4 regions of the Mesorhizobium sp. M1A.T.Ca.IN.004.03.1.1 genome follow, and region 3 is predicted to be linked to each of the others. Evidence: predicted binding sites of a transcription regulator. Region 3 holds the regulator's gene; each other region holds the start of a gene.

Region 1 (7,231 bases), on a different contig from region 3:
CGCATATTGGGAAGGACGCGAAGCTGACGCTGTTCGTGATGAACGCCGGCGGCAAGCTGGTGCGCCAGGAAGTCGTGGTCAGGACGACTGGTGAGGGCGCCGATTTCAAGCTGCGCGGCATCAACCTTCTGGCCGGCGACACGCATACCGACACCACCATGGTGCTCGACCATGCCGTGCCGCACACCGCTTCGACCGAAGTGATCCGCAACGTTGTGACCGGCAAGGCGCGGGGTGTCTTCCAGGGTCGCATCAACGTCCACCAATACGCGCAGAAGACCAACGCTAAGATGGCGTGCAACACGCTGCTCCTGTCGGACGAGGGTGAGTTCTCGACCAAGCCGGAACTGGAAATCTTCGCCGACGACGTCGTCTGCGGTCACGGCGCGACGGTCACCGAGATCGACCACAACCATCTGTTCTATTTGATGGCGCGCGGCATTGACGAGAAAGCGGCTCGCGGCCTTCTGGTGAAGGCTTTCGTCGCCGAAGTGATCGAGGAACTGGACGACGAGGAGCTAGTCGATGCGCTCGAAGCGCGGCTCGACGCCTGGTTTTCGACGCACGGATAGCGCTTTCACCTTCTCCTACTTGGGAGAAGGTGAATTGGCGCGGAGCGCCAAGACGGATGAGGGGTGCTGGACGGAGTGAGGCGAAGCCTCGAAAGACCTTGTGATGGACCAGAAGATCGAAACCGCTCCCTACGACGTCGAGGCGATCCGCCGCGACTTCCCGATCCTGTCGCGGCAGGTCTACGGTAGGCCGCTGGTCTATCTCGACAACGGCGCCTCGGCGCAGAAGCCGCAGGTGGTGCTCGACACGATCCAGCACGCCTATTCCCAGGACTACGCCAATGTCCATCGCGGCCTGCATTTTCTGTCGAATGCCGCGACCGATGCTTATGAGAAAGCACGCGAGACGGTACGCCGCTTCCTCAATGCGCCGAGCACCGACAACGTCGTCTTCACCTCCAACACCACCTCGGCGATCAACACGGTCGCCTATGGCTACGGCATGCCGAGGATCGGCGAGGGCGACGAGATCGTGCTCTCGATCATGGAGCACCACTCCAACATCGTGCCCTGGCATTTCATCCGCGAGCGGCAGGGCGCGAAGCTTGTCTGGGTGCCGGTCGACGATCTCGGCGCCTTCCATATCGAGGAATTCGAGAAGCGGCTGACGAACCGCACAAAACTCGTCGCCATCACCCATATGTCGAACGCGCTGGGCACGGTGACGCCGATCAAGGAGATCGTGCGCATCGCGCATTCGCGTGGCATTCCCGTGCTCGTCGACGGCAGCCAGAGCGCCGTGCATATGCCGATCGACGTGCAGGACCTCGATTGCGACTTCTTCGTCTTCACCGGCCACAAGGTTTACGGTCCGTCCGGCATCGGCGTGCTCTTCGGCAAGAAGTACATGCTGGAAGCGATGCGGCCCTTCATGGGTGGCGGCGAAATGATCGAGGAGGTGACGGAAGACATCGTCACCTACAACGAGCCGCCGCACCGTTTCGAGGCCGGCACGCCGCCGATCGTGCAGGCGATCGGGCTGGGCGCCGCGCTCGAATATATGGAAAAGGTCGGCCGCGAGCGCATCGCGGCGCATGAGGCGGACCTCAAGAATTACGCGCACGAGCGGCTGCGCGCCATCAATTCGCTGCGCATCTTCGGCGACGCGCCCGGCAAGGGCGCCATCATCTCGTTCGAATTGCAGGGCATCCACGCCCATGACGTGTCGATGCTTATCGACAGGCAAGGCGTCGCGGTCCGCGCCGGCACGCATTGCGCCCAGCCGCTGTTGAAACGCTTCGGCGTGACCTCCACATGCAGGGCATCGTTCGGCATGTATAACACCAGGGCCGAAGTCGACGCTTTGGCCGATGCGCTGGAAAAGGCGCGAAAGTTCTTCGGATGACGATGATGGACGATGTGACCACCACCGCAGAGACCGCGCCGGAAACGGCCGGTAACGGGCTCGTCTCAGCCTCGGCGATCCCCGCCGACGAGCTGGCGAGGCTGACCGACGATATCGTCTCGGCGCTGAAGACGGTCTACGATCCGGAAATCCCGGCGGACATCTACGAGCTCGGCCTCGTCTACAGGATCGACATCGAGGACGACCGGACGGTCAAGATCGACATGACGCTGACCGCGCCGGGCTGCCCGGTGGCCGGCGAGATGCCGGGCTGGGTCGAGAACGCCGTCGGCGCCGTGGAGGGAATTTCTGGCGTCGAGGTCAACATGGTGTTCGACCCGCCGTGGACACCCGACCGAATGTCGGAAGAGGCGCAGGTCGCGGTCGGGTGGTACTAGCCAGCGTCCCTACTAAGGTTGGCTGGCTTGCAGCAAAGGTGAAACTTCACCATCTTAAAGGCAGACTCATTCCGCGGGCCTTGAACCCGCGCGAACGTGGAGAATGACATGGGACGCTTCGCCGTCATCACGATGACCGTCAAGGCCGCGGACCGCGTGCGTGAGATCGTCGCTACGCGCGACAACGCGCATGGGATCCGTCTTGGCATCAAGAAGGGCGGCTGCGCCGGGATGGAATACACGGTCGATCTGGTCACCGAGCCGAACCCCAAGGACGATCATATCGAGCGCGACGGCGCGCACGTCTATGTCGCGCCGGAAGCGGCGCTTTTCCTGCTCGGAACCGAGATGGATTTCGAGCAGACGACGCTGCGAACCGGCTTCACCTTCAGGAACCCGAACCAGAGCTCGGCCTGCGGCTGCGGCGAATCCGTCGAGCTGAAGCCGGCCGATCTCAAGGCGCTGGCGGAGGTGCGCGCTTCAAGCGCTGCTTAGGTGAGCGCCGAGGCATATCGCTGGCGATGTGCCTGCTGTGACCAGGAGTTCACCGGACTTCCCACCGATATAGCCTTTGGCGCACCGGGGAATCCAGACGCGCTTGACGAGGTAGCTCGGTCGACTTTCCGCAAGAACGACGATTTTTGCGTGGTGAGTTACGCCACGGGGCAAACAGACCGCTTCATTCGTTGCCTGCTGCCCTTGCCGGTACCTCAGTTGTCCGAAGAGTTCTGTTTCGGTGTTTGGATGTCGGTCTCGGAAAGAAGCTGGAATGTCTATCGAGCCATGTATGATAGCGGCCAATATGAGGACGAGCTCTGCTTCGGGTATTTGATGCACGACATTCCTGAGTATCCGAGCTCGATGCGCCTGCATGCCAATGTTGTGTTTCAGCCCGGCAATCTGCGTCCCAGGGTTTTTCTGCATGATGCAGACCGCCCCTTGGTCGCCGCGCAGCGCGAAGGGGTAGATGTGAGGCAGATCGAGCGCTGGGTTGCGCTAACCCATCGCTCTTAGATTCAGGCTTAGTCCATCCACAAGCCGGTGCGCTTGTGCCAGTCGGCGATCGATTCTTCGGGATAGACCTCGAACACCTTGTCGTTCTCGCCGATCGCCGGCTCGACCCAACTCGCCTTGTATTTCAGCATCAGGTGCACCTTTTCCGGCGGCTTCGGCAGGTCGCTGTCGATCGCCGATGCGAAGGGATGGACGAGGTCCGGCCAAGTCGGGTCGTAGAGCCAGAGCGCGGCGCCGCATGTCTTGCAGAAATTGCGCTCGCCGGTCGAGACCTCGCAGTGCGGATGCTCGTCGTCCTCGATCTCAGCGCGGTAGACGCCGAGATTGGGCTTGCCGGTGACCTTGAGCGTTTCGTTGTCGGCGCCGAGATTGATGGCAAAACCGCCGCCGCCCTGCTGCTTGCGGCAGATCGAGCAGTAGCAGAGCATGAACGGCACGGGCGTGTGACTTTCCACCTCGAAGCGGACGGCGCCGCAGCGGCAGGAGCCTTTGAGCAGGACAGGCATGGCGCGAAACTCCATTTCATGTCTCAACCTGTCAGCATGCTGTTGGTTGCTGCGATGACAAGGCCCATGCCGGATGAGATGATTGCGGCATGGACAATGACCGCCTCGAAGAATTGTTCGAGAGCCTGGGGCCGATCAGCATCCGAAAACTGTTCGGCGGCAAGGGCATCTATTGCGACGGCGTCATCGTCGCGGTGGTCGTGCGCGGCGAACTGATGCTGAAGGCCGACGAGGAGACGATCCCCGAATTCGAGGCCGCCGGCTGTAGCCAATGGACCTATACCGGCTCGCGGCACGGCAAGGAGGTGGCGATGCCTTATTGGAGCGTTCCCGACAGTGCCTTCGAAGATCCCGACGAAATGGCGATCTGGGCGCGGCGCGCTTATGAGGCGGGGCGGCGCGCGGGCAGATAAGGCCTATAGCGCCTTCGCGATCTCCGCCGCCAGCCGCGCATTGTTCTCGACCAGCGCGATGTTGGTCTTGAGGCTGCGGCCGCCGGTGAGCTCCAAAATCTTCGACAGGAGGAACGGCGTCACGGCTTTGCCGGTGATGTTCTGCGCTTCGGCCGCCTTCTGCGCGGCCTGGATGTAGCCGTCCATCTCGGCTGCCGGGATCTCGTCGTTCTGCGGCACCGGGTTGGCGACCAGTATGCCGCCGCCCAAGCCCAGCGCCTGCCGCGTGCGGTAGAAATGCGCGATATCTTCAGGCGCATGCAACGTCAGCGGCGCGCGGAAGGGCGATTGCCTGGACCAGAACGCCGGCATGGTCTCGCAGCCATGGCCGATGACCGGCACGCCGCGCGTCTCCAGCACTTCCAGCGTCTTTTCGATGTCGAGGATCGCCTTGGCGCCGGCCGACACGACGATGACCGGCGTGCGCGCCAACTCGTCGAGATCGGCCGAGATGTCAAAACTCTTTTCGGCGCCCTTGTGGACGCCGCCGATGCCGCCGGTGGCGAAGACCTTTATGCCGGCCATGTGCGCGGCGATCATGGTGGCGGCCACGGTGGTGCCGCCGGTGCGCTTTTGGGCGACGGCAAAGCCGATATCGGCACGCGACAGCTTCATGGCGTCGCCGGTCATGGCAAGCGATTCGCGCTCGCCATCGGAAAGGCCAATCTTGATGCCTCCATCGACCACGGCGATCGTCGCCGGCACGGCGCCGCTCTCGGCGATGATCTGCTCGACCTTGGCGGCCATCGCGCCATTGTCGGGGTATGGCATACCGTGGGTAATGATGGTGCTTTCCAGCGCCACCACAGGCCGCCCGGCGGCAAGCGCCTCCGCCACTGGCGGATGAATGTCGATGAAGGGGCGGGCGGTTTCGGGCGTCATGTCCGTTCTCCACTCCGGAGAAAACACTCCGGCAAGATAGTTTGTGGCCCTATGCCACCACCCGTGCCTCGGGCACAAGGGCAAGCGCCTGGCCAAAACTGCCGGCGGTGAAAGACGGTACCGCCTCGGCGCTCTCGATGGCGAGCATCGCCGCGGCAACACCTTCGCGCAGTGCCTTCCGCAAAGGCAGCCCGCGCAGCAGCGCGGCAACCGTTGCTCCGGTCAGGGCGTCGCCGGCGCCGGTTACGTCGGCAACTCGTCGCGGGGCGGGTGGGTCGATGGCGAAGACGCCCGATTGGTCGAAGCCGAGCACCGGAGCACTGCCGGCCGTGATCACGCCTGCCGTCAAGCTCAGCCGCCTGAGTTCCCCGACAAGATCGCGGCCGGAAATATCCGCACCAGCCAGCGCCGCCGCCTCTCGGCGGTTCATGAACAGCAGCGAAAGATTGCCGAGCAGCGGCGCTAGCCGCACCACCTTGGCCGGCGAGATGGCGATGGCGAAAATCGGCCTGTCGCCGGCTTGCGCAACCAGACGCTCGAGGGCCGCCGTTGGCAGGTTCGCGTCGCAGAGGATCGCGTCTGCCTCGGCGATCGCCTCGCGCACCTTGGCGCGGCGGATCTGCTTGGGGAAGGCGAGGTCGTAAAGGCCCATATCGGCAAAGCCGACGATCAGCTCCCCCTCGCTGTCGATCAGCGCAGTGTAGCTCGGCGTCGTGCGGTCGAGGAACACCGCCGAAAGGTCGGCGATGCCGGCCTCGTCGATCGCCGATGCGACGGTCTCACCCGCCGCATCGCCGCCGCGCACCGAAAGCAGCGAGGCCGAGACGCCGCGCTTCACAATGCTGCGCAGCGCGTTGAAGACGCCGCCGCCGACATCCTCGCGCATGATGCCGGGATTGGATGCGGCGGGCACGTAAGGGCCCGAGACCTGGCCGCGCCGGTCGATATGGGCGCCGCCCAGCGCCAGGATATTTGGGGATGTCGGCATGCCGCGGGGGTGACCTCGTTGATTGTTTGCGTGGGCACACTAGGTTTCCGCGCATCGCCCCGCAATCGGGTCTCGATTCGGGCCGCCCGGATAACGAGATCTCGCTTGGATCAGCAGCACTGGCTCACGCCATCTCTAGTGAGACAAAAATAGAACAAATCCAGATATTATTTGTTTTCCAGCCATTTGCTGCCTCTTGCCAGATGAGAACAAAAAAGGTACAAACTGGCAGGGATCACGGATTGTCCGGCCTTCATTGACGACCAAGGGGTGATGTATCATGGCTCAGAATACTTTGCGGCTTGTAGAGGATAAGGCAGTGGACAAATCAAAGGCTCTGGATGCGGCGCTGTCGCAAATCGAGCGCGCTTTCGGCAAGGGCTCGATCATGCGGCTCGGCGCCAATGAGCAGGTGGTCGAGATCGAAACCGTGCCGACGGGATCGCTCGGGCTCGACATCGCGCTCGGCGTCGGCGGGTTGCCGCGCGGCCGCATCATCGAAATCTACGGGCCGGAAAGCTCGGGCAAGACGACGCTGGCGCTGCACACGGTTGCGGAAGCCCAGAAGAAGGGCGGTATCTGCGCCTTCGTCGATGCCGAGCACGCGCTCGATCCGGTCTATGCCCGCAAGCTCGGCGTAGACCTCGAAAACCTCCTGATCTCGCAGCCCGACACGGGTGAGCAGGCGCTGGAGATCTGCGACACGCTGGTGCGCTCCGGCGCCATCGACGTTCTGGTGGTCGATTCGGTGGCGGCACTGACGCCGCGCGCCGAAATCGAGGGCGAGATGGGCGATGCGCTGCCCGGCCTGCAGGCCCGTCTGATGAGCCAGGCGCTGCGCAAGCTGACCGCATCGATCTCGCGCTCCAACACCATGGTCATCTTCATCAACCAGATCCGTATGAAGATCGGCGTCATGTTCGGCTCGCCGGAAACCACGACCGGAGGCAACGCGCTGAAATTCTATGCCTCGGTGCGCCTCGACATCCGCCGCATCGGCTCGGTCAAGGATCGCGACGAAGTGGTCGGCAACCAGACCCGCGTCAAGGTGGTGAAGAACAAGCTGGCTCCGCC
Region 2 (7,231 bases), on a different contig from region 3:
GTTTCGTGGGAGCGCATCGACAGCGGCACCGACCTCGCCATCACCTCCGACCGCGTCGGCGCCTATCTCAACGCGCATCCCGACACCACCGCCTATTTCGACACCGGCTTCTGGTGCGCCGGCGTGGCGCGCGTGCTGGCCGATCGCGGGGTCGCGCCCGGCAAGGTCCTGCTCGGCGGCTTCGATCTCGTGCCGGAAGTGCTGCAGCAGATGCAGAAGGGCTATGTCCAGGCGCTGGTCGACCAGCAGCCCTACATGCAGGGCTTCATGCCGGTGATGGAAGTCTATCTCAACAAGAAGCTCGGTCTTGCGCCTTCCGACATCGACACGGGGCAGGGCATCGTGCGCCAGAAGGACGCCGATGCGATCATGGCGCTGTCCGCGCAGGGCATGCGCTGAGGTCGCATGCCTTTGAGATTGGCCGAGACGCCCGTCACCGAAATGCTGGCGGGACATCACCCCCCTCTGTCCTGCCGGACCGTCCGGCAGGACAGAGGGGGGTGTGAAGGAACGCGGCGCCACAGTACCTTTCACAATCACCGCACCGGAGCCTTTCATTGAAGCGCCTGTTCAAGACCTATCTCGAGAAGCCGGAACTGGCCGGGCTGATCCTCCTGGTGCTGCTCATTGTCCTGTTCCAGGTCCGCTCCCACGGCGTGTTCCTGAACCAGGACAATCTGCGAGGCATCCTCGGCATCCTGCCGGAGGCCGGCCTCGTCGCCATCGGCGTTACCATCCTGATGATCAGCGGCGAGTTCGACCTGTCGGTCGGTTCGGTCTTCGCGCTGATGCCGATGACGATGGCGGTGCTGATGGTGCAGGGCTGGCCGTTCCCGCTGGCGCTGCTCGCCGGGCTGCTCGTCTCGGCGGCCATCGGCTTCGTCAACGGTTACGTCACCATCCGCTTCGCCATCCCGAGCTTCATCACCACGCTCGGCATGCTGTTCATGGCGCGCTCGCTCACCGTCGTCGTGTCCGGCGGCTTCCCGCCGCTGCTGCCCGCCGACCTGCCGACTTGGCTGTTCACTTCCTTCGTCGGGCCGGGCAACATGTTCCGCATGTCGTTTCTGTGGTTCGTCGCGGTCGCGGTGCTGACCTCGCTGATGCTGTCGCGCACCAATTTCGGCAACTGGATCAAGGCTACCGGCGGCTTCCTGCCGGCCGCCGCCGCGATGGGCATCCCGACCGCCAGGGTCAAGATCGTCTGCTTCATGCTGTGCTCGGTGCTCTCGGGCTTCGCCGGCATGCTGCAGGTGCTGCGGCTGGGGTCGCCGCTGCCTTCAATCGGCGAGGGGATGGAGCTGCAGGCGGTGGCATCCGCCGTCATCGGCGGCGCCTCGCTCGCCGGCGGCATCGGCACCGTCATGGGCGGCATCATCGGCACGACGCTCATCCGCGTCATCGACAACGGCCTTGTGCTCAGCCATGTCGACGCCAACTGGTTCAAATTCGCCATCGGCTTCCTGACCATCTTCGCCGTCGTCGCCAATGCCTGGATGCGCAAGCGCGCCAAGGCCATCAAGATGGAGGGCTGAGCCGTGAGCGATGCCATCATCTCTGTGCGCGATCTGCACAAATGGTATTCCGGCGTGCATGCCCTCAAAGGCGTCACGCTCGACTTCAAGCGCGGCGAGGCGCTCGGCCTGGTCGGCGACAACGGCGCCGGCAAGTCGACCTTGATCAACATCCTGTCCGGCGTCCACCGCGCCGACCAGGGCGAGATCAAGGTCGAGGGCAGGGAGGTCAGCATCGCGACGCCGCGCGACGCGATGGATCTCGGCATTGAGACCATCTACCAGTACAATTCCATGGTCCCCACCATGTCGATCGCCCGCAACCTGTTCATCGGCCGTGAGCCGACCCGGTTTTCGATCCTCGGCGTCGGCATCCTCGACCAGAAGAAGATGGCCGAGGAAAGCGTGCGCGCCATCGCCAATGTCGACCTGCATCTGCGCTCCCCCGACGCGCTCGTCGGCGAGCTCTCCGGAGGCCAGCGCCAGGGCGTCGCGATCGCGCGCGCCATGCACTTCAAGTCGAAGGTAATGATCCTCGACGAGCCGACCAATCACCTCTCGGTCAAGGAGACCAACAAGGTGATCGGCTTCGTGCGCGGCCTCAAGGAACAGGGGGTGACAGGCGTCTTCATCAGTCACAACATGCACCACGTCTTCGAGTGCTGCGACCGTATCGTCGCGATGGCGCGCGGCGAGATCGTGCTGGACAAGCGCATCGGCGACACTTCGATCGACGAAGTCCATTCTGTCCTGTGAGGGTTAGGCAATGAAGGCGCTCGCTGGTCGTAAAGTGTTGCTTACGGGCGGCCTCGGCTCGCTCGGCCGGGCCCAGGCGGTGACGCTGGCGCGGGCCGGCGCGCGCGTGCTGGTGCTCGACCGCCCCGACATCGGCGATGCCGAGCAGACGGTGGCGGGACTTGCCGGGCAGGCCAGGGGCGATATTGCCTTCGTCGGCTGCGATCTCAACCGGCTGGCCGATGCGGAAGCGGCTGTTGCCGCGCTGGCGGCGAACGAAGGTGGGATCGATATCCTGATCAACAACGCGGCGCTGATCATCAACCGGCCGTTCGAGCAGTTCTCGCTGGCCGAATATGAGGATCAGATCCGCGTCAATTCCTCGGCCGCCTTTGCGCTGGCGCGGGCCTGCGCGCCGGGCATGAAGGCGAAGGGCTACGGCAAGATCGTCAACTTCTGCTCGATCACGCTCAACGGCCGCTGGGACGGCTACGTGCCCTATGTCGCCTCGAAGGGCGCCATGCTCGGGCTCACCAAGTCGCTCGCGCGCGAGCTCGGGCCGCATGGCATCCGCGTCAACGCCGTGTCGCCGGGCGCGGTGGTCTCGGAGGCGGAGGCGCGCGTCTTCGGCGACCGGTTGAAGCAGTACAATGACTGGATCCTCGAGAACCAAAGCCTCAAGACGCGCATCGAGCCTGAGAACATCGCCGAGCTCGTGCTGTTCCTCGTCTCACCCGCCTCCGACATGATCAGCGGCCAGAACATCGCCATCGATGGCGGCTGGTGAGGATATGGCCGGCGCGGTCGAGCTGAACGACGGGCAGGCGAGGCTGGTCCTGGCGCCTGAGAAGGGCGCAGCGATCGCGCGCTATGACGCGCTGGTGATCGGCAGCGCGCCGGTTCCGCTGCTGAAGCCGGGCGACGGCGCCGGCACGTCCGGCTGCCAACTCCTGGTGCCGTGGTCGAACCGCATCTCCGGCGGCGGCTTCACTTTCGACGGCCGCTTCCACGCCGTCGCGCCGAACATTCCGGGCGAAGCCTTTCCGATCCATGGCGACGGTTTCCAAAAACCGTGGCGGCTCGCCCGCCGCACTGACACCGAGGCGGAGCTGGTGCTCGACGAGGGCGCGATCGGTCCTTACCGCTATGCGGCTACCGTGACCTATGCGCTGCAGGACGGCGCGTTGGAGGCGCAGCTGACGGTGGAGAACCGCGCCGGCATGCGCCTGCCTTACGGCCTCGGTTTCCATCCCTGGTTCCCGCGCGGCGACACAACGCTGCTCGGGGCCAAGGCGAGGCGCGTCTGGCTGGAGGACGAGCGCCATTTGCCGGTCGGCGTCGTGCCGGTGAGCGAGCGCCCGGCCTGGGATTTCTCGCGCTCCATCCCGCTGCCGTGGGACTGGGTCAACAACGCCTTCGACGGCTGGAATCGTCGCGCCTCGATCACGCAGCTCGAGGAGGGGATCAGGATCACGCTCACCGCCTCGCCGGAGCTCGGCGTCTATATCCTCTATTCGCCGTCATCCGACGCCGACTTCTTCTGCTTCGAGCCGGTCTCGCACCCGGTCGATGCGCATCACGGCGAAGGGCTGACGGTGCTTGAAGATGGGCAAACGATGAGCGCGACGATGCGGCTGGACTGGGCTGTGGCGGGTTGAGGGCAGCCGACCGAGCGCGTGATCTCAACCCTTGAGGGGGAGACGGCCGGCAGGCCAGAGAGGGTCGCGAAGGATCGCGGCCGTTCGTCATCCTAGGGTCTGCGCTGCGTCGTTTCGCTCCTTGCTTCGCCCTAGGATGACGAAGGGATAGGTCGCCGCCCCCTCTGTCCTGCCGGCCCATAAGGGGGAGATCGGAGGGCGCGTCGGCTTTCGCCAATCTCCAGCGCCGCAGAGCAGATGCCGAAGCACCTCCCTCACAGCTCCTTCTCCGCCAGCTCCCTGAATTCATCCGGCACCGAGCGCGCTGCTTGCAGCGCGACGGTGCCGTAGCCGACGGCCTGCTTGCCGAAGCGCCGGCGGATCTTGTCTATGGCGCGGTCGGCGCCGAAGCGGGCGAGGCCTTTGCGGCTGCCGGGCTTCAGCTTCTCGTCCGCCAGGCCGAGCGGCAGTTCGAGCTGCAGCTCGGCATGCTCTTCCAGATGCGAGACCGAGATCGCCAGCAGCGAGATTTCCCGTTCGCCCGGGTGAGCGGCGAGCACGCCTCTGACCAGCTCTTCCGCGACGTCAGCGAGCATGGTCGTCGCCTGGATCGGCTGCTCCAGCGTCACCGAGCGCGTGACCGCGCGCCTGTCGGCAAAGCGCACGCGCACCGTCACCGTGCGGCCGGGCCGGTCCTTGGCGCGCAGGCGGCTGGCGACGCGATCGGCGAGATGCAGGAGCGTCGGCACGAAGACGCGCGGCAGCGCCGGTTTGCGGCCCAGCGCCGACTGCGCGCCGGCGGAATGGGCGCGGCGATGCGTCTCCAGCCGGCGCGGGTCGCGGTTCCAGGCAAGGGCCGCGAGCTTCTGGCCGGCGGCATGGCCGATCAGCCGCTCCAGCGCGCCGCTATGCGTGCGCGCCAATTGCCCGATCGTCTCGACGCCGATCTCGGCGAGCCTGGCTTTGGTTGCCGGACCGACGCCCCACATCAGCGACACCGGCAAATCGTGCAGGAAGGAAAGCTCGGTGCCAGGCTCGACCACCACCAGCCCGTCGGGCTTGGCCACCTGCGATGCGATCTTGGCGAGATGCTTCGTCCGTGCCACCCCGATCGAGATCGGCAGGCCGAGCTCGCTCTTCACGCGGCGGCGGATGGTTCGCGCAATTTCGTCCGGCGGTCCGAACAGATGCGTGCAGCCGGCGACATCGGCGAAAGCCTCGTCGATCGAGATGCGCTCGACCAGCGGCGTGAAATCGTCGAGCACCTTGATCGCGGCGTCGCCGAGACGCTGGTATTCGCCGAAGCGGCCGCCGACGAAGATGAGCTGCGGACAGAGCTCGCGCGCCCTGCGGCCGGGCATGCCGCCGCGCACGCCAAAAATCTTCGCCTCATAGGAAGCGGCAAGCACTACGCCGCCGCCGACTGCGATCGGCTTGCCGCGCAGCGACGGGTCGAGCAGTTGCTCGACCGAGGCGTAGAAGGCGTCGAGATCGGCATGCAGGATCGTAGCGGCCGAAGCGGCGTTCGTGGCGGCCATCGCGCTCCCGGCTCCATTCATCCGCTTTGCGGCATCGCAGCATTAGCAGCAACTGTTGTAAGCGGTAATGCGTGTGAACATAAAGAGAACAAAAGGAGTTTCCTGTCAAGCCGGCCAGCTGGGGATGAGAACATCTGCAACCCGTCACAACCAAGGGCTTTGACCGGTTGCGCCGGTGTGCTCCCCTTTGACCGGTTGACCGCGAGACCAGGGAGGGGCGGGAAGGATCGCGGCCCAAAACTGCGTCATGCCAGGACGAAGTCAGGAGCCGAGCGACGCCGAAGACCAGGATGACGAAGTGCGGCCGAGCCGGAGCACCGCCCCTCTTCTGGCCGTCCCTTCGCCGACAGCCGCCGCTAGGCCGGTTTGGCGTATTGCTCGGCGCTGAGCACCTCGATGCATTGGAACGGCTCATTGCCTTCCACCCAGGCGTCATGCCCGGGCGGGATCGTATAGGAGGTGCCGGCCTCGAAGGTCTTCTGCGTCCCGTCGTCCATGCGTATGGTGATCGTTCCGGACACGACATAGCCGACATGCGAGACCTGGCAGCTGTCGGTCTTGACCACCGGCTTCACGCATTCGGACCATTTCCAGCCCGGCTCCATGTTGAGCCGCCCGAGCGTGTAGCCCGGCAGCCGGACCACTTCGACGCGGGTCTTGGCGGGCGAGCGAACCTCGTCGGGATTGTTATGCGACTTGGATTCGAGCTTGGTGACCTTCATTGCAGCTTCGGCCATGGCATCCTCCCATTTCCAAGGATTAGCGGGGCCTGACGCGCGATCGTCGGCGACCGCTGCTGGATTGATACGACTTTCGATGAATGATTGCTAATGTAATTGCCGGGCGTGGCGCGAAATCGATTTTGCCGCGCAGGCCCTATTGCAAGCACGCTCTGCCGGTGTTTTGCTGTTCCTTGCGCCTGGCACGACGGTGGTTGAGGGGCCACCCCGTTTCTCGCTCCTTGGGGAGAATCCTGTGAACCCTCGGCAAGTGAATTTCGCCAATAGTGCGGCGGCAAAGCCAGGCCCCGTCCGCGATAGTCCATATTCATTTCCGCTCGCGGGCGCGCGCTCACCGCGCCGATCGAAACCGCCATAGGCGAGGCCAAGCCGGATGGAAGGCGATACTCGAAAAATCAGAAAAACTGGGAGGAATCATGCTTCATCAGGTAGGGAAAACGGAAACCCGTCCGCCGGTCGGGGCAGGGCGCCGCACTCCGCCGGCGCTTCGCCAGTGCTGCGACAACTATATCTGTCCGACCTGCGATCAAGTCGTCGAGCTGACGGATTTCCGCCAGGTCGTCTGGCATCAAAGGCCGGGCCATCGGCCGATGGATTTGGATGACTGAGCGGACCTGCCCAAGAAAAGAGGGCCCGAGAGAAAAAGGGCCCGCGCCTTCCAGAGGAATGCGCGGGCCGAAGCTGGAGTAGCCATTCGATAAACGCGCAGCCGGCCTGCCGGTTGCGTCAGGCGGATCAGCCGCCGTTGGCCGGAGCCGGGGCCGGAGCCGGTGCGGCCGGTGCGGGTGCCGGCGTCGTCGACGGTGCCGCAGGCGTCTCCACCTTGGGCGCCTCGACCTTCGGCGCATCGAGCTTCACGTTGACATCCGTCGATCCGCCACCGCCGGTGCGGCCACCGACATTGATGATGCCGGTAAAGAACAGCAGGGCCACGATCGCGATGATGGCAAGAACGATGGCCACTGCTGTGCCGGCGCCGCCCCCGCCACTGGTGTTTACAACTGTAGGTCTGTCGGCCATGGTTTCCTCTCCTCTGCCGATTGGGATGTCGTGGCAACGGCGCCAAA
Region 3 (7,231 bases):
CTTTTCGACCGCGCCGCGCTGACGATGCGCAACTTGGCGATCTCGGCCATCGCTGTCATCCTGGTGTCGCCGCATGAAGTGGTTGGCCCGAGCTTTCAGATGTCGTTCGCGGCAACCGCCGCCCTTGTCGGCGCCTATGCCGGCTGGTCCGACTACCGCGCCGGCAAGGTGAGAGCGCCGCCGGCAAAGCGTTCGTTCCTGCGGTTCATGTCGCACAAACTGGCAGTCGGAGTAGGTGGTGCCGCGATGACGTCGATCATTGCCGGAAGTGCCACGGCGCTGTTTGCCATCTGGCATTTCCAGCGCGTCTCGCCGCTTAGCCTGCTGGCCAATCTCGCGATCATGCCGATCGTCACGATCGTGATGTTTCTCGCCGTCGCCAGCGCGGTCATGATGCCGTTCGGCTTCGACGGGCCCTTCCTCTATTTGATGGGCAAGGGCCTGGCGGCGATGATCGCGATCTCAGCTTGGATTTCGGAGTGGTCGCCGGTCGATGCCGTGGGCCTGATCTCGATCCATTCGGTGCTGCTGGCGACGATCGCGCTCGTCATCGCCACGATGGCGACTACGTGGCTCAGGCTGGCCGCAATTCCTTTCGCTGCCGCGGCCGTCATGATCATCCCGCAGGTGCGCACGCCGGACCTGCTGATCTCGGAGGACGCGCATCTGGTGGCGATGCCGATCGGCGGCGGCGAACTCGCCATCAATCGCGCCCGCTCCAACGAGTTCACCACCGATAACTGGAAACGTGCGCTCAAGGCCGAAACGATCGTGCCGCCGGAGACATTCGCCAAGGGCACGCTGGACTTGGCCGATCCGGTCGACCTGCCGCCTGGATCGCCCTTTTACTGCACGGGCGATCTCTGCATTGGCCGGCATCCATCAGGCGCGATCGTCGCGCTCGCCGAGAACCGCGAAGCTGCCCGGCCTGCCTGCGACTTCGCAGACCTCATCGTCATCAACGACGCCACGGCCTACAATCCCTGCCGCGATCCGCGTGTCCTCGTTGTCACCAAGCGGCAGCTCGCGCGCGACGGCAGTGCCGCCGTCTTCTTCGATCCGCAATCGGCGACGGCGCGAGCAACCATTCAATACGCCGTCGAAAAACCGTACCGCCCTTGGCACGAACAGCGGCGCTACTCGCGTGAGGCGAGGGGGTTGGCGCCTTACAAGAAGCCCGAGAAGCCGGAAGCCAAGCCGCAGCCCCTCAGTAGCGGCGGATGAGCCCGACGAGCTTGCCCTGAACCTTGACGCGATCGGGACCGAAGATGCGCGTCTCATAGGCCGGATTGGCAGCCTCGAGCGCGATGGAGGCGCCCTTGCGGCGGAAGCGCTTCAGCGTGGCCTCCTCGTCGTCGACCAGCGCCACGACGATCTCCCCGGGGCTCGCAGTGCTGGCGTTGCGGATGATGACCGTGTCGCCGTCGAAGATGCCGGCCTCGATCATCGAGTCGCCTTTGACCTCGAGCGCGTAGTGCTCGCCGCCCGCGATCATGTCCGGCGGCACTGTGATCGAATGCGTCTGGTGCTGGATGGCGTCGATCGGCACGCCGGCGGCAATGCGACCCATCACCGGGATGGAGACGGCTGAACCGGCGTCGTCGTCATTGCTGGGCGTCGGCGTGCGGGCGGGCGCCGCGGGTTTGATCTGGCGGCCGAGATTGCCTTGGCCGCCCTGGATGACGCTCGGCGAGAATTTCTTCGCCGCATTTAGGCCGGGCGCGATCGAGTCAGGTAGGCGCAGCACTTCAAGGGCACGCGCCCGGTTCGGCAGCCGGCGAATGAAACCGCGCTCCTCCAGCGCCGTGATCAGGCGGTGGATGCCCGATTTCGAGGCAAGGTCGAGCGCTTCCTTCATCTCATCGAAAGACGGCGGAATGCCGCTCTCCTTGAGCCGTTCATGGATGAACATCAGCAGTTCATGTTGTTTGCGCGTCAGCATGGCGGCCCCCATGGGTTCTGAAACCAGAATCAGAAAAACAAACCCAGAACAAACACTATCTGTTCCAGTTGTGTTCCGCAACCGTTTAAAGTTTAGTGAATGTGTTGACGTTTTGTTCAGCGTAACATCAGAACGCTGCATTCCTCGCCGGCTTCAGCTGTCGGCGCGAAGGGTTGGCGCACGATCAGGCCATTGGCATCGGCGAGCATCCTCAACATCGAGGAATCCTGGATGCCGAACGGTGTTGCGATCAACCCCCCCGCATCTTCGCGGACCACGGCGCGCACATAGTCCTGCCTGAGATCGTTGGCGTGCATTGCGACGCCTAACCGGGCCGTGCGGATTTCCTGACGGCAGGACCGGCCGCCCAGCCGCGCCAGAAGCGGCTTCAGGAACAGCTGCGAGCAGACCAGGCTTGCGACCGGATTGCCGGGCAGGCCGATGCAGCGAATGTCGCCGAGCCGGCCAAACATCAGCGGCTTGCCGGGACGCATGGCGATCTTCCAGAAGTCGAGCTGCATGCCTTCGCCGGTCAGCACGTCATGGATCAAGTCGTGGTCGCCGACGGAGGCGCCGCCAAGCGTGACGATGACGTCGGCGCCGGCCTTGACCGCCTTCTTGACCAGGGCCGCGATCGCGTCCTTGCGGTCGGCGGCGATGCCGAGGTCGAGCGAGCGCGCGCCGACCGACTGGGCCGTAGCTGTGACGCCACAGGCATTCGACGAGATGATCTGGTCGGGGCCGAGCGCGCTGCCCGGCGGCAGCAATTCGTCGCCGGTGGCGATGATGGCGAGCAGCGGCTGCCGCACCACGTTGAGACTCGGATGGTTGGCCGATGCCGCCAGCGAAAGCGCCGCCGGATCGAGCTGGCGGCCTTTTTCGAGGAGCAGGTCGCCCTCGCAGAAGTCGAGGCCGCGGCGACGGACATTGCGTCCCTCCGCGGTCGGCTCGGTCACTTCGATGCCGCCGCCGCCGAGATCGCGGACATTCTCCTGGATAACGATGGTATCGGCGCCTTCGGGGAGCGGCGCGCCGGTGAAGATGCGCACGGCCTCGCCCTTGCCGACAGAGCCGGTGAAGCCACGCCCGGCGGGCGCCATGCCGATCACGGAGAGCCGGGCCGGCGCCGAGGCTACGTCGGCGGCCCGTACGGCATAGCCGTCCATCGCCGACGCATTGAAGGGCGGCTGGGTGCGCAGAGCCACCACCGGGTCGGCCAGCACCCGGCCGGCTGCTTCGGCCAGCGGCACGCTTTCGCCTGGCAGCGCGGTCGCGCCGTCCAACAGGCGTTGGAGCGCCTCGGCGACCGGAAGCAAAGCCATGCTAAGAACCTGCCTTGTAGTCGCCCGACTTGCCGCCGGTCTTCTCGACCAGCCTGATGCCGGAAATCGCCATGGCGCGGTCCGCTGCCTTGGCCATGTCGTAGATGGTGAGGCAGGCGACCGACGCCGCGGTCAGCGCCTCCATTTCCACCCCGGTCTTGCCGGTAACCCTGGCAAGCGCGCTGACCCTCAGGCCAGGGAGCGCGTGGTCGGGCTCGATCTCGACGGCAACCTTGGTGAGAAGGAGGGGATGGCAAAGCGGGATGAGCTCATGCGTCTTCTTGGCCGCCATGATGCCGGCGATGCGCGCCGTGCCCAGCACGTCGCCTTTCTTGGCGTCGCCGGCCAGGATCATCTCCAGCGTTTCCGGCTGCATGGTGACATACCCTTCGGCGATGGCCGTGCGCGTCGTCTCGGCCTTGCCGCCGACATCGACCATGTTGGCTTCGCCCTTGGCGCCGAGATGCGTAAGCGCGGGCATCCTCAAACGGCCTCGGCCGGCGCCTTGCCCGTCAGCAGAAGGGCGGTCGCGGCGGCCACGTCGGCCTGCCGCATCAGGCTTTCGCCAACGAGGAAGGTGCCGATCTTGCTCTTTTCCAGCCGCCGGCAGTCCTGATGGGTGAAGATGCCGCTCTCGCTGACCAGCAGCCGGTCGTCCGGGACCATGGCGGCAAGCCGCTCGGAAACGTCGAGGCTGGTTTCGAAGGTTCTCAAATCGCGGTTGTTGATGCCGATCAGCCGCGACGAGAGGCGAAGCGCGCGTTCCATCTCCTGTTCGTCATGCACCTCGACCAGCGCGTCCATGCGGAGATCGAAGGCCGTGGCTTCCAATTCACTGGCCAAGGCGTCGTCGACGCTCGCCATGATGATGAGGATCGCGTCCGCGCCCCAGGCGCGGGCTTCATGAACCTGATACGGGTCGAAGAGGAAATCCTTGCGCAGGGCGGGCAGGCTAACGGCGGCGCGCGCTGCGGTCAGAAAGCCGGGCGCGCCCTGGAAGGACGGTGCGTCGGTCAGCACCGAAAGACAGGCAGCACCGCCTTGCTGGTAGGCCCTGGCGAGCGCCGGCGGGTCGAAGTCGGCGCGGATCAAGCCCCTGGAAGGGCTGGCCTTCTTGATCTCCGCAATCAGCGCGAAGCCGCCAGCCTTCCGCTTGGCCTCAAGCGCCGCAAGGAAGCTGCGCGGGGGTTCCGCATCCTTGGCCTTCGCCTTGACCTCGGCAAGCGGCGCGCTGAGCTTTGCGGCGGCGATCTCATCGCGCTTGTAGGCTTCGATCTTGCGCAGGATATCGGACAAAATTCTAACCGTTCGAAATCTCGATGAGCTTGTCGAGCACCGCCAGCGCCCGGCCGCTGTCAATGGCCTGCGCTGCTGCCTCGATGCCATCGCCGAGCGTCGTCGCCTTGCCGGCCACCACCAGCCCGGCGCCGGCATTCATCAGCACAGTGTCGCGATAAGCGCCGGCAGCGCCGCCCAGCATATCGCGCAATGCCCTGGCATTGTAGGCCGCTTCGCCGCCGCGCAGATCTTCCTTGTTATGCCGCTTCAGTCCGACCGCTTCCGGAGTGAGGGTAAAGGTGCGGATCTCGCCGCCGGCGAGCTCTGCGACCTGCGTCTCGCCCGTGGTGGTGATCTCGTCATAACCGTCGCCGTGCACGATCCAGGCATGATCGGTACCCAGCGCCTTCAGCGTCTCAGCCACCGGCATGATCCATTCGGGCAGGAAGACGCCAACCATCTGCCGGCCGACGCCGGCTGGATTCGACAGCGGCCCGAGCAGATTGAAGATGGTGCGCGTGCCGAGCTCGCCCCGGACAGGACCGACATGCTTCATCGCCGGATGATGCGCTGGCGCGAACATGAAGCCGACGCCGGCCTCCTGGATGCAGCGGCCGATCGTCTCCGGTGCGATGTCGACTTTGACGCCTAGCGCCATCAGGACATCCGCCGCGCCGGTCAGCGAGGACAGGCCGCGATTGCCGTGCTTGGCCACCGGGACACCCGCGGCGGCGATGACGAATGCCGATCCGGTCGAAATGTTGACCGAATGCGAATTGTCGCCGCCGGTGCCGACGATGTCGATGGCGCCGCGCGGGGCTTCGACGCGGAGCATCTTGGCGCGCATCGTGGCGACCGCGCCGGAGATCTCGCTCACGGCCTCGCCGCGCACGCGCAACGCCATCAGGAAGCCACCGATCTGCCCCGGCGTCGCGTCGCCCGACATGATGATGTCGAAGGCCTCGCGCGCTTCCTCGAAGGAGAGCGCGGTGCCGGTCGCGACCTTGGCGATATATGTCTTAAGCGCGCTCATCGTGTCTGTGCTTGGGAAACGGCGGCCGGATCGATACGAACGTCATATTGCGACTGCAGCTGCGCCACCAGCTGATCGAGCAGGTCGTCGGATATGCCGGCGCTGAAAGATTTCTGCGCGTCTTCCGGGACAGAGCTGCCATCGGCACCGGCAGGTTCGAAGACTTCGGCAACCTTGAACAGGATCTGACCGTCGCCGGTGGGCGAGGGGATCAGGCCCGTGCTGCCTTCGCCGACGCCGAACATGGCCGCCGCGCCCTCCTTGCCGAAATCGGCATCGTCGGCTTCGCGCTTCAGGCCGCGCTTGGTCTGCTTCTCGAGCTTAAGCTCGCCCGCGATCACGTCGAGCGTCGCACCGGCCTTGAGGCGCTTTTCCAACTCCCCGGCCTTGGCGGTGAGCCGCTTGTCGGTCTCGGCCGCGGTCCAGTCGGCCACCACCTTCTGGCGAACCTCGTCCAGCGTGCGGTCGCGCGCCGGCGTGATCGACTGGACTTCATAGAAAACGAAGCCGTTGGCGGCAGTGGTCAGGCCTTCATTCTCGGTGTTCGGCTCGGCCTCGAAGACGGCCTTGATGAGGTCCGCCGATTGCGGCAGGTCGTTGACGATCGTGCCGTCCGGCCGCTGGCCGGTGCGGTCGATGGCGTCGATGGTGACGACCTTGAGCTTTAGCTTGTCGGCCGCCTGGGCAAGCGAGGCACCGGAAGCGCGGGTGTCCTCGTAGCTGTCGTGGACGTCGAGCAGGACGCGGCTTGCCTCGCCGAGCGCAAGATCCTTGCGGATCTGGTCGGACACTTCCGAAAGCGGCTTCACCACCTGCGGCTTGATCTCGGTGACGCGCAAGAGCACCGGGCCGAAGGCGCCCTGAACCACCGGGCTGACCTCGTTGACGTTGAGCGAGAAGGCTGCGTCGGCCACCGCCTTGTCGGCGATCTTGTCCTTTGCCAGCGTGCCGAGCACGGTGTCGGCCTGCGTCTTGCCCTCTGCGGTGACGATCTTGTCGAAGGTGGCGCCGGCCTTCAGGGAGTCAAATGCCGCCTTGGCCGCGTCCGGCGTCTTGAACACCAGCTGTTCGATGGTGCGCATTTCGGGCGTCGTATAGCGCGCCTTGTTCTTGTTGTAGTCGTCAGCGACCTGCTGATCGGTGACCGCCGTCGGGTCCATGATGTCCTGCGGCTCAAGCCGGATATAGGAGAATTTGCGGTATTCCGGCGCGGCGTAGTTCTTCTTGTTGGCTTCGAAATAGGTTTTCAGCGCGCTGTCGGACGGCGCCTCGATCGGCTGGACGAGTGTCTTCGGCAGGACGAGATAGTCGATCGTGCGGTCCTCTCCGCGATAGAGCGCGACCGCCTTCAGGAAGGTCTGCGGCGCCTTGAGGCCGTCGGAAATCGCCTCGACGATCTGTTGGCGGACCGCCACCTGCGAGCGGTTCTTCAGATAGTCCTCGGGTCGCATGCCGATCTGGCTCAGCAGATATTCGAAGGTCCTGCGGTCGAACTGGCCGCCTGGACCCTTGAAGGCCGGATCCTCGCGCGTCAGCTCGGCCAGCCGGTCCTTGGAAAGGCCAAGCCCGAGCTTGCGAGCCTGCTCGTCGAGAACGGCGCCGGAGACGAGCTGCGCCAGGACCTGGTTGTCGAGGCCGAGCAGCTTAGCCTGTTCA
Region 4 (7,231 bases), on a different contig from region 3:
GGATAAACGATAAACTCACCGGTCTTGAACCCGTGACGGGCCGCGGTGGACTTCTTCTGCGGGGTGATCGTTGCCATTACGCCCTGAACTCCTTAGTTGTAGCGCCGGCATGGCGGCGCCGGCTGAACTCAGACGATCGGCGGAAGCCGATCTTTAGCCGCACAACAAGTGAACTCACCGGAATAAGCCGGGGCCGACAAACCGCACGAATGCGATTGCCTGCCCCAGATCGCTCTGGTCCGGATTTGAAAAGTTCACCTTTCAGTGATTTGGGGCGTTAGCGCCATAAATCGACGTTGTGTCACCGGCATGTTTCGCGGATATAACACAAAAAGTCGGAAGAATCAAGGTTTTGCTGCATTCGCTAACGCCATGCGCCATCGCTGGCTGTCAAGAGAGCAATTGTACCGGCTCGCTTACGTGGCGTCATGCCGGCTTGCCCGGCCCGGCCGTCAGTCGCCTTCGCCGGGCTCCGGCGAGAAATACTTCTCGAACTTCCCGGCCTCGCCGTCGAAGTTCTTGGCGTCGGCCGGCGGCTCTTTCTTGGCAGTGATGTTGGGCCATTTCTCCGCGTATTCGGAATTGACCTGCAACCATTTGTCGAGCCCGGACTCGGTGTCCGGCTTGATCGCGTCGGCCGGGCATTCCGGCTCGCACACGCCGCAGTCGATGCACTCGTCAGGATGGATGACGAGCATGTTCTCGCCTTCGTAGAAACAGTCGACCGGACAGACCTCGATGCAGTCCATGTATTTGCATTTTATGCAATTGTCGGTCACGACATAGGTCATCGCAGGCTCCGGGACGTCCCGTATTTGCTGGGCTTTTTTGGTGAGGTAACGCCTTTGCCCGCCGCTTGCAAGGGCAGGACTTCCCGCCTGAGCCGGCATCGCGGAAAGGAATTCCGCGCGCCTGCCGCGACGAGGTTCCGTCGTATCTTCTAGTCCTCGCCGAGCAGCCGGTCCGTCTGCCGCCGCTGCCGCTTGGTCGGACGGCCGGTGCCGGCCTCGCGCAGCGCCGGAATGGCGTCAGGAACCGCCTCGCCCTTGGGCGTCGGCGGCGGCGACATATCCTCGTAAAGCAGCCGCGCCTCGTCGGCAGAACCACGCCGGGCGCCAGGCCCAAGCACCTTCCAGACAAGGATTCGGCGGTCGAGCGTGATGGTCAGAACATCGCCGGCCTTGACCAGATCGGAGGCCTGCGCTGCTTTGTCGCGATTGATGCGGACGCGCCCGGCAATGACGAGCTTAGCCGCCAACGACCGGGATTTCACCGCACGCGAGAAGAACAACCATTTGTCGATGCGCTGGCGGCCTTCTCCAACCATCGCGACCGGCCGAGGCTATTTCTTCAGCTGGTCGCGCAAGGCGGCGAGCTTGGCAAAGGGTGAATCCGGATCGAAGCGCTGCGGACGCTCCTCGCGCGGCTTGCTCTGGAAGGTCGGCTTGCTGCCGCCTGCGGCATTGCCCTTGCCGTCCTGCCTGTTGCCTTTCCAGTCCGGCCGGCCCTCGCGGCGGCCCCCCTCGTGGCGATCGGCACGCTCGCCCTGAGGCCTGCCTTCGCGCCGTTCGCCGCCTTCGCGTTCCGGTCTCGGCTTGAACTTCGAGCGGTCGAAGCGCGGCTTGCCGGCCCCGTCGCGCTGGTCGCGGCGGCCCTCACGGGCTGGCCGATCGCCGGCCTGGCCACCCGTGGCAGCCGCCTGGCCATCGCCTGCCGCCTGGCCGTTGCGCGGACGATTGTCGCGGCGATTGTCATGGCGGTGGCGCGGGCGCGAATGGTCGAAGCGCGCCTGCCGCCACAGCAGGATCGGCTTCTGCTCTTCCGGCTCGGCGGAGGGCTCCGCGCCTTCACCACTTTCGCCCTCGTGGGGAGCGCCGGCGTCGCCGGTGTTGGTGCCGCCTGCATCGTTGGCGCCGTGACCCCCACCCGCGTCGCTTCGCGCAATGACCTCCGCCATCGAGGCGGAAGGGGAGGCGTCGGCGCTTTCAGCCGACCCAAGCACTGCTGCCGCGTCCACCGCTGCGGCGGCCTCCACAGGCGGAGTCTCTTCCGCGACCGCAGCCGACGCTTCCGCCGGGTCTTTCGCGTCAGGCTCCGTCGCGGCTTCCGCGATGGCGTCGGCAGGAACTTCAGCGGCAGCCGGCTCGGATCCCTCGATCGTTGCCTCTACAACCGTGTCTGTTGCCACGGCGTGCGCCTCTGCCGCCTGTGCAGCACGCGCAGCCTCTTCCGCCGCAAGCTTCGCAGCCGCGGCCTCGCGGGCGGCATTGTCCAGCGCGTCGAGCTTGGCCTTCACCTCCGCCGCCGGCTTCGGTTCGGCGCGATAGCCAAGGCCTTTGAGGATCTCTTCCATGTCGTCGGCGGTGGCGCCGAGGATCGACATCATGGGCGGCGTCACCATGAAGGCGTGGCCGTCATAGGCGCCGTCCGGTCGCTGGCCGAGACCGGGCTTCCAGTTGGTCGCGGGGCGAATGAGATCGGCCAGCCGCTCTAGGATATCGACGCGTACGGCGCGGCGGCCGAGATTGCGATAGCCGGCGAGCTTGTAGAACGTCTTGTCGAAAGCAGGATCGATCACCACCGAGGTGCGGCCCGATGCCAGCGCATGCACCACGTCGCCGAAGCCTGGCTTGTCCTTGCCGTCGCTCTTAAGCGCCCAGAGCAGCGTCACCAGCCCGGCAGGCGCCGGCTTGATCAGCGCCGGCACGAAGACGTGGTAGGCACCGAAGCGGACGCCAAGACGCCGCAGCGCCGCGCGGCCTTCCTGGTCGAGCGACTTCATTTCCTCGGCGATGTCGCGGCGGTTGATGAGACCGAAATGCTCGATGAGCTGGAAGGCGATGCCGCGCGCGATGCCGGTGAGCTGCTCGGCATTCTTCAAATCGACCAGCGGCTTCAAGAGCGACTCGATCTGGAAATTGACGAAACGCTCGGCGCGCGCCGCGACCTTGTCGCGGGCAGGGCCGGTGAGCTGCTCGTCGGCAAGCAGCACAAGGCGCGGCTTCAAGGCCTCGTCGCCGGCAACCAGGGTGCCGATCGGCGCGCCGATCCAGCGCAGGACACCGTCCGAGCCCAATGCCAGATCGCCGTTGGCGCAGGCGGCGAAGCGCTCGGCGCGCGCCTCGAACTCAGCCGCGAGCGCCTTCTGGGCAGCGGTGCGCACCGCCTTGGCGTCCTCGCCGCCGGCGCTCTGGTCGGCGGTGAAGCGGAATCCCTGCAGCTCGCCGACGTGATGGCCTTCGACGAGCACGGTTCCGGTTGGGCTGATTTCAGCTTCAGGCATGGTATTTTCTCTAAGGCGCCGCATGAGGACGGAAGTCCTGCGGTCTACGAAGCGTTTCGTCAACCGCTCATGCAGCGCATCCGACAATCTGTCTTCGATTTCGCGCGTCTTTTCCTGCCAGTGTAGCTGATCGGCCAGCCAGCCCGGTCGGTTGGAGACGAAGGTCCAGGTGCGGATCTGGGCGATCCGGTGCGACAGCGTGTCGATATCACCATCCGTGGTGTCGGCCCGCCGCACCTGCTCGGCCATGTAATTCTCATCGACATGGCCATGGCGTGCAAGGTCCATGTAGATCGAGGCGATGAGGTCGGCATGCTGGGCGGGCGCGATCTTGCGGTAGTCCGGCAGCGCGCAGGCCTCCCACAGCAGCGCCACGCGCTCCCTGCCGGTGGCTAGCGTCCTGATGTCCGCGTCGCGCGACAAATGTTCCAGCGCCTGGGCGTCGACCGCCGGCAATGCCCGGGTCAGCCCTTCGACCGGCGCGTTGGTCTCGATCGAGCGTTTCAGGGCATCGAGGCTGGCAAAATCGAAATCGGCGGTGCGCCACTGCAGCACCTTCACCGGGTCGAAATCGTGCCCCTCGATCTTCTTGACCAGATCCTCGTCGAACGGATCGACCTGGCCGGTGACGCCGAAGGTGCCGTCGCGCAGGTGTCGGCCGGCACGCCCCGCGATCTGGCCTAGCTCGGCGGCGGTCAGGTTGCGGTATTGGTAACCGTCGAACTTGCGGTTCTGGGCGAAGGCAACGTGCTCGAGGTCGAGGTTCAGGCCCATGCCGATGGCGTCGGTGGCGACGAGATAGTCGACGTCGCCCGACTGGAAGATCTCCACCTGGGCATTGCGGGTGCGGGGACTGAGCGCGCCGAGAACGACGGCAGCACCGCCCTGCTGGCGGCGGATCAATTCGGCGATGCCATAGACCTCGTCGGCGGAGAAGGCGACGATCGCCGTGCGCCGCGGCAGGCGGGTGAGCTTCTTCGAGCCGGCATAGGCAAGATGCGACAGCCGCGGCCGCGTCACCACCGAGACGCCCTTCAGCAGGCGTTGCAGGATGCCGTGCATGGTGGCGGAGCCCAGAAGCAGCGTCTCCTGGCGGCCGCGCAGATGCAGGATGCGGTCGGTGAAGATGTGGCCGCGTTCGAGGTCGCCGGCGAGCTGCACCTCGTCGATGGCGACGAAGGCGGCATCGGTCTCTCGCGGCATCGCCTCCACGGTGCAGACGGAATATCTCGCGCTCGCCGGCACGATCTTCTCTTCGCCGGTGACCAGCGCCACCTTGCTGGCGCCGACCTTCTCGCAGACGCGTGTATAGACCTCGCGGGCAAGGAGCCTCAGCGGCAGACCGATGATGCCGGTGTCGTGCGCCACCATGCGCTCGATGGCGAGATGGGTCTTGCCGGTGTTGGTGGGGCCGAGCACGGCCGTCACGTCGCGGCCGGAAAGGATCAGCGGCTGGGAGGGTTTCGGCTGGATATTCATCGGCTCGGAAATGAGGCTTTCTGCCGCTTGTTGTCGGGGACGCGGCGGTTCCGTCGCGTGTGACAGGGCACACATAGGGATTTCAGACGCGAAGCGAAAGCGGAATGTTCCCATCAAGGGAAAGCGGAATGTTCCCATCAAGAGATGGCGCGACGACAGGCAAGGTCAAAATCCGCGGTCGATTAACCGTTGGAACGAGTCTGGAACGAATCGGCGACGAATCACTGACTCACTCTGATTCAGGTTTTGTTCACGGCTACATATGGATTTTTTGGCCATGAGTCTCACCAGATGCTGAATCTGTGAATTGGCCCGTTTCGTGCTTAGCTCGCGCTGGTTCCGGAGCGTCGTTAACCTTTGCGGGGGAGCGACTGCGACGGACTCGAGCGCGGCCGCCAACATTGTGAAATGGTTGATCTTTCCTAACCGGCGTTAATCTTGTTCGCGCTATTTGCGGCGTGGCGTGTTAACTTTTCGGCCAAAGCCGGAACGAATCGGCGACGAATCAGCGATCTGCAAAGCTTCCTGTTTTGTTCACCTCTAGATATGGTGTTGTCCAAAGCTTGTGCACCGAAAATCCACAGCTTGTGAACCGGGTTTCCCACAGGGCGCGGGGAGGCCGTTAACTTTTGCGTGCCAAATTGAGGCATGCCCACCCGGTGCTGCCGGAGCGCAGACAAAAACAGGCGGCCCGTTTGCGGCGGGCCGCCTGCCATCGGTGTCAGAAGAGTTCAGCCGAACAAGATCTCAGGCGAAATACTGGCCGCCATTGGCGCTTATGGTCGAGCCGGTGATGAAGCCTGCGTCTTCGGAGGCGAGGAAGACAACGCAGCGCGCAATCTCCTCCGGCTCGCCGAGACGGCCGACCGGGATCTGAGCGATGATCGATTCCCGCACTTTTTCCGGCACGGCCATGACCATGTCGGTGGCGATGTAGCCGGGGCAAACAACGTTGACGGTGATGCCGGCGCGGGCGCCTTCCTGGGCAAGCGCCTTGGTAAAGCCGATATCGCCGGCTTTCGAGGCCGAATAATTGACCTGGCCCATCTGGCCTTTCTGGCCGTTGATCGAGGAGATGGTGATGACGCGGCCGAACTTCCTATCGCGCATGCCGTTCCATAGCGGATGCGTCATGTTGAAGACGCCGGAAAGGTTGGTGTCGATGACCTCCTTCCACTGCTCGCGGGTCATCTTGTGGAACATGGTGTCGCGGGTGATGCCGGCATTGTTGACCAGCACCGAGACCGGACCGAGATCAGCCTCGACTTGGGCGATGCCGGCGGCGCAAGCGTCATAATCGGCGACCGACCATTTGTAGACGGGGATGCCGGTCTCGGCCTTGAATTTCTGGGCCGCCTCGTCATTGCCGGCATAGTTCGCGGCGACCGAATAGCCGGCATTCTTCAGGGCCACCGATATCGCCGCACCGATGCCGCGCGATCCGCCCGTGACGATTGCTACCTTGCTCATGCATTTCCTCCCTTTGGTCGGAAGAGCGAATAGGGAGTGGCGAATAGCGAGTAGGGATCGATAGCCCGTCGTGCAACGCCATTTCCCCCTATTCGCTACTCCCCATTCGCTATTCGCTCAGTTCGCCATTCGCTCAGTTCAAGGCTTCCACACACATCGCAACGCCCATGCCGCCGCCGATGCAAAGCGTCGCGAGGCCCTTCTTTGCGCCGCGGCGGCGCATCTCGTAGACCAGCGTGTTGAACACGCGGGCGCCCGAGGCGCCGATCGGATGGCCGATGGCGATGGCGCCGCCATTGACGTTGACGATCGAGGGATCCCAGCCCATGCCCTTGTTGACGGCGCAGGCCTGCGCGGCGAAGGCCTCGTTGGCCTCGACGAGATCGAGGTCCTTGGCCGACCAGCCGGCCTTCTCCAGCGCCCGCTTCGAGGCCGGGATCGGGCCGGTGCCCATGATCGCCGGATCGACGCCGGCGGTCGCCCAGGAGGCGATGCGGACCAGTGGGGTGATGCCGCGCCTGGCAGCCTCGGCCTCGCTCATCAGCAGCGCGCCGGCGGCTCCGTCATTGATGCCCGAAGCATTGGCGGCGGTGACGGTGCCGTCCTTGTCGAAGGCCGGCTTCAGCTTGGTCATGGCATCCAGCGTAGCGCCGTGGCGGATATATTCGTCCTGGTCGACGATGGTGTCGCCCTTCTTGCCCTTGATGGTGACGGCGACGATCTCGTCCTTGAACTTACCGGCCTTCTGCGCCGCCTCGGCCTTGTTTTGCGAGGCCAGCGCGAACTCGTCCTGGACTTCGCGGGTGATCTGGAACTGACGAGCGACGTTCTCGGCGGTGTTGCCCATATGGTAGCCGTTGAAGGCATCCCATAGGCCGTCCTTGATCATGGTATCGATCATCTTGTAGTCGCCCATCTTGACGCCGGCGCGCAGGTGCTGGGCGTGCGGCGACAGCGACATCGATTCCTGGCCGCCGGCGACGATCACCTTGGCGTCGC

What was found. The regulator LexA, encoded in region 3, represses DNA repair genes until DNA is damaged. The targets are predictions, from matches to a motif close to TGTTCNNNNTGTGTTCNG.
Region 1: the regulator LexA is predicted to act here: its motif matches at 6,363-6,380, upstream of EOD29_RS26305 (carbohydrate kinase family protein).
Region 2: the regulator LexA is predicted to act here: its motif matches at 5,498-5,515, upstream of dinB (DNA polymerase IV).
Region 4: the regulator LexA is predicted to act here: its motif matches at 4,953-4,970, upstream of EOD29_RS16295 (helicase-related protein).

Annotation. Positions count from the first base shown of each region.
Region 1 covers NZ_RZTV01000012.1:532-7,762, reverse strand. Annotated here, with positions in the region: gene sufD (Fe-S cluster assembly protein SufD) at 1-572, shown strand, start outside; gene EOD29_RS26340 (cysteine desulfurase) at 676-1,917, shown strand; gene EOD29_RS26335 (SUF system Fe-S cluster assembly protein) at 1,923-2,315, shown strand; gene sufA (Fe-S cluster assembly scaffold SufA) at 2,424-2,810, shown strand; gene EOD29_RS26325 (DUF2199 domain-containing protein) at 2,811-3,329, shown strand; gene EOD29_RS26320 (GFA family protein) at 3,338-3,835, opposite strand; gene EOD29_RS26315 (TfoX/Sxy family protein) at 3,925-4,248, shown strand; gene EOD29_RS26310 (pseudouridine-5'-phosphate glycosidase) at 4,252-5,169, opposite strand; gene EOD29_RS26305 (carbohydrate kinase family protein) at 5,219-6,157, opposite strand; gene recA (recombinase RecA) at 6,438-7,231, shown strand, end outside.
Region 2 covers NZ_RZTV01000003.1:171,570-178,800, forward strand. Annotated here, with positions in the region: gene EOD29_RS11000 (sugar ABC transporter substrate-binding protein) at 1-399, shown strand, start outside; gene EOD29_RS11005 (ABC transporter permease) at 558-1,535, shown strand; gene EOD29_RS11010 (ATP-binding cassette domain-containing protein) at 1,539-2,270, shown strand; gene EOD29_RS11015 (SDR family oxidoreductase) at 2,281-3,036, shown strand; gene EOD29_RS11020 (aldose 1-epimerase) at 3,023-3,907, shown strand; gene dinB (DNA polymerase IV) at 4,162-5,424, opposite strand; gene EOD29_RS11030 (cupin domain-containing protein) at 5,781-6,161, opposite strand; gene EOD29_RS11035 (hypothetical protein) at 6,900-7,184, opposite strand.
Region 3 covers NZ_RZTV01000008.1:17,006-24,236, reverse strand. Annotated here, with positions in the region: gene EOD29_RS22565 (ComEC/Rec2 family competence protein) at 1-1,224, shown strand, start outside; gene lexA (transcriptional repressor LexA) at 1,208-1,942, opposite strand; gene glp (gephyrin-like molybdotransferase Glp) at 2,059-3,264, opposite strand; gene moaC (cyclic pyranopterin monophosphate synthase MoaC) at 3,266-3,745, opposite strand; gene trpC (indole-3-glycerol phosphate synthase TrpC) at 3,748-4,563, opposite strand; gene trpD (anthranilate phosphoribosyltransferase) at 4,565-5,575, opposite strand; gene EOD29_RS22535 (peptidyl-prolyl cis-trans isomerase) at 5,572-7,231, opposite strand, start outside.
Region 4 covers NZ_RZTV01000004.1:477,297-484,527, reverse strand. Annotated here, with positions in the region: gene EOD29_RS16310 (CarD family transcriptional regulator) at 1-77, opposite strand, end outside; gene fdxA (ferredoxin FdxA) at 453-791, opposite strand; gene EOD29_RS16300 (RNA-binding S4 domain-containing protein) at 941-1,327, opposite strand; gene EOD29_RS16295 (helicase-related protein) at 1,343-4,762, opposite strand; gene EOD29_RS16290 (beta-ketoacyl-ACP reductase) at 5,510-6,232, opposite strand; gene EOD29_RS16285 (acetyl-CoA C-acetyltransferase) at 6,366-7,231, opposite strand, start outside.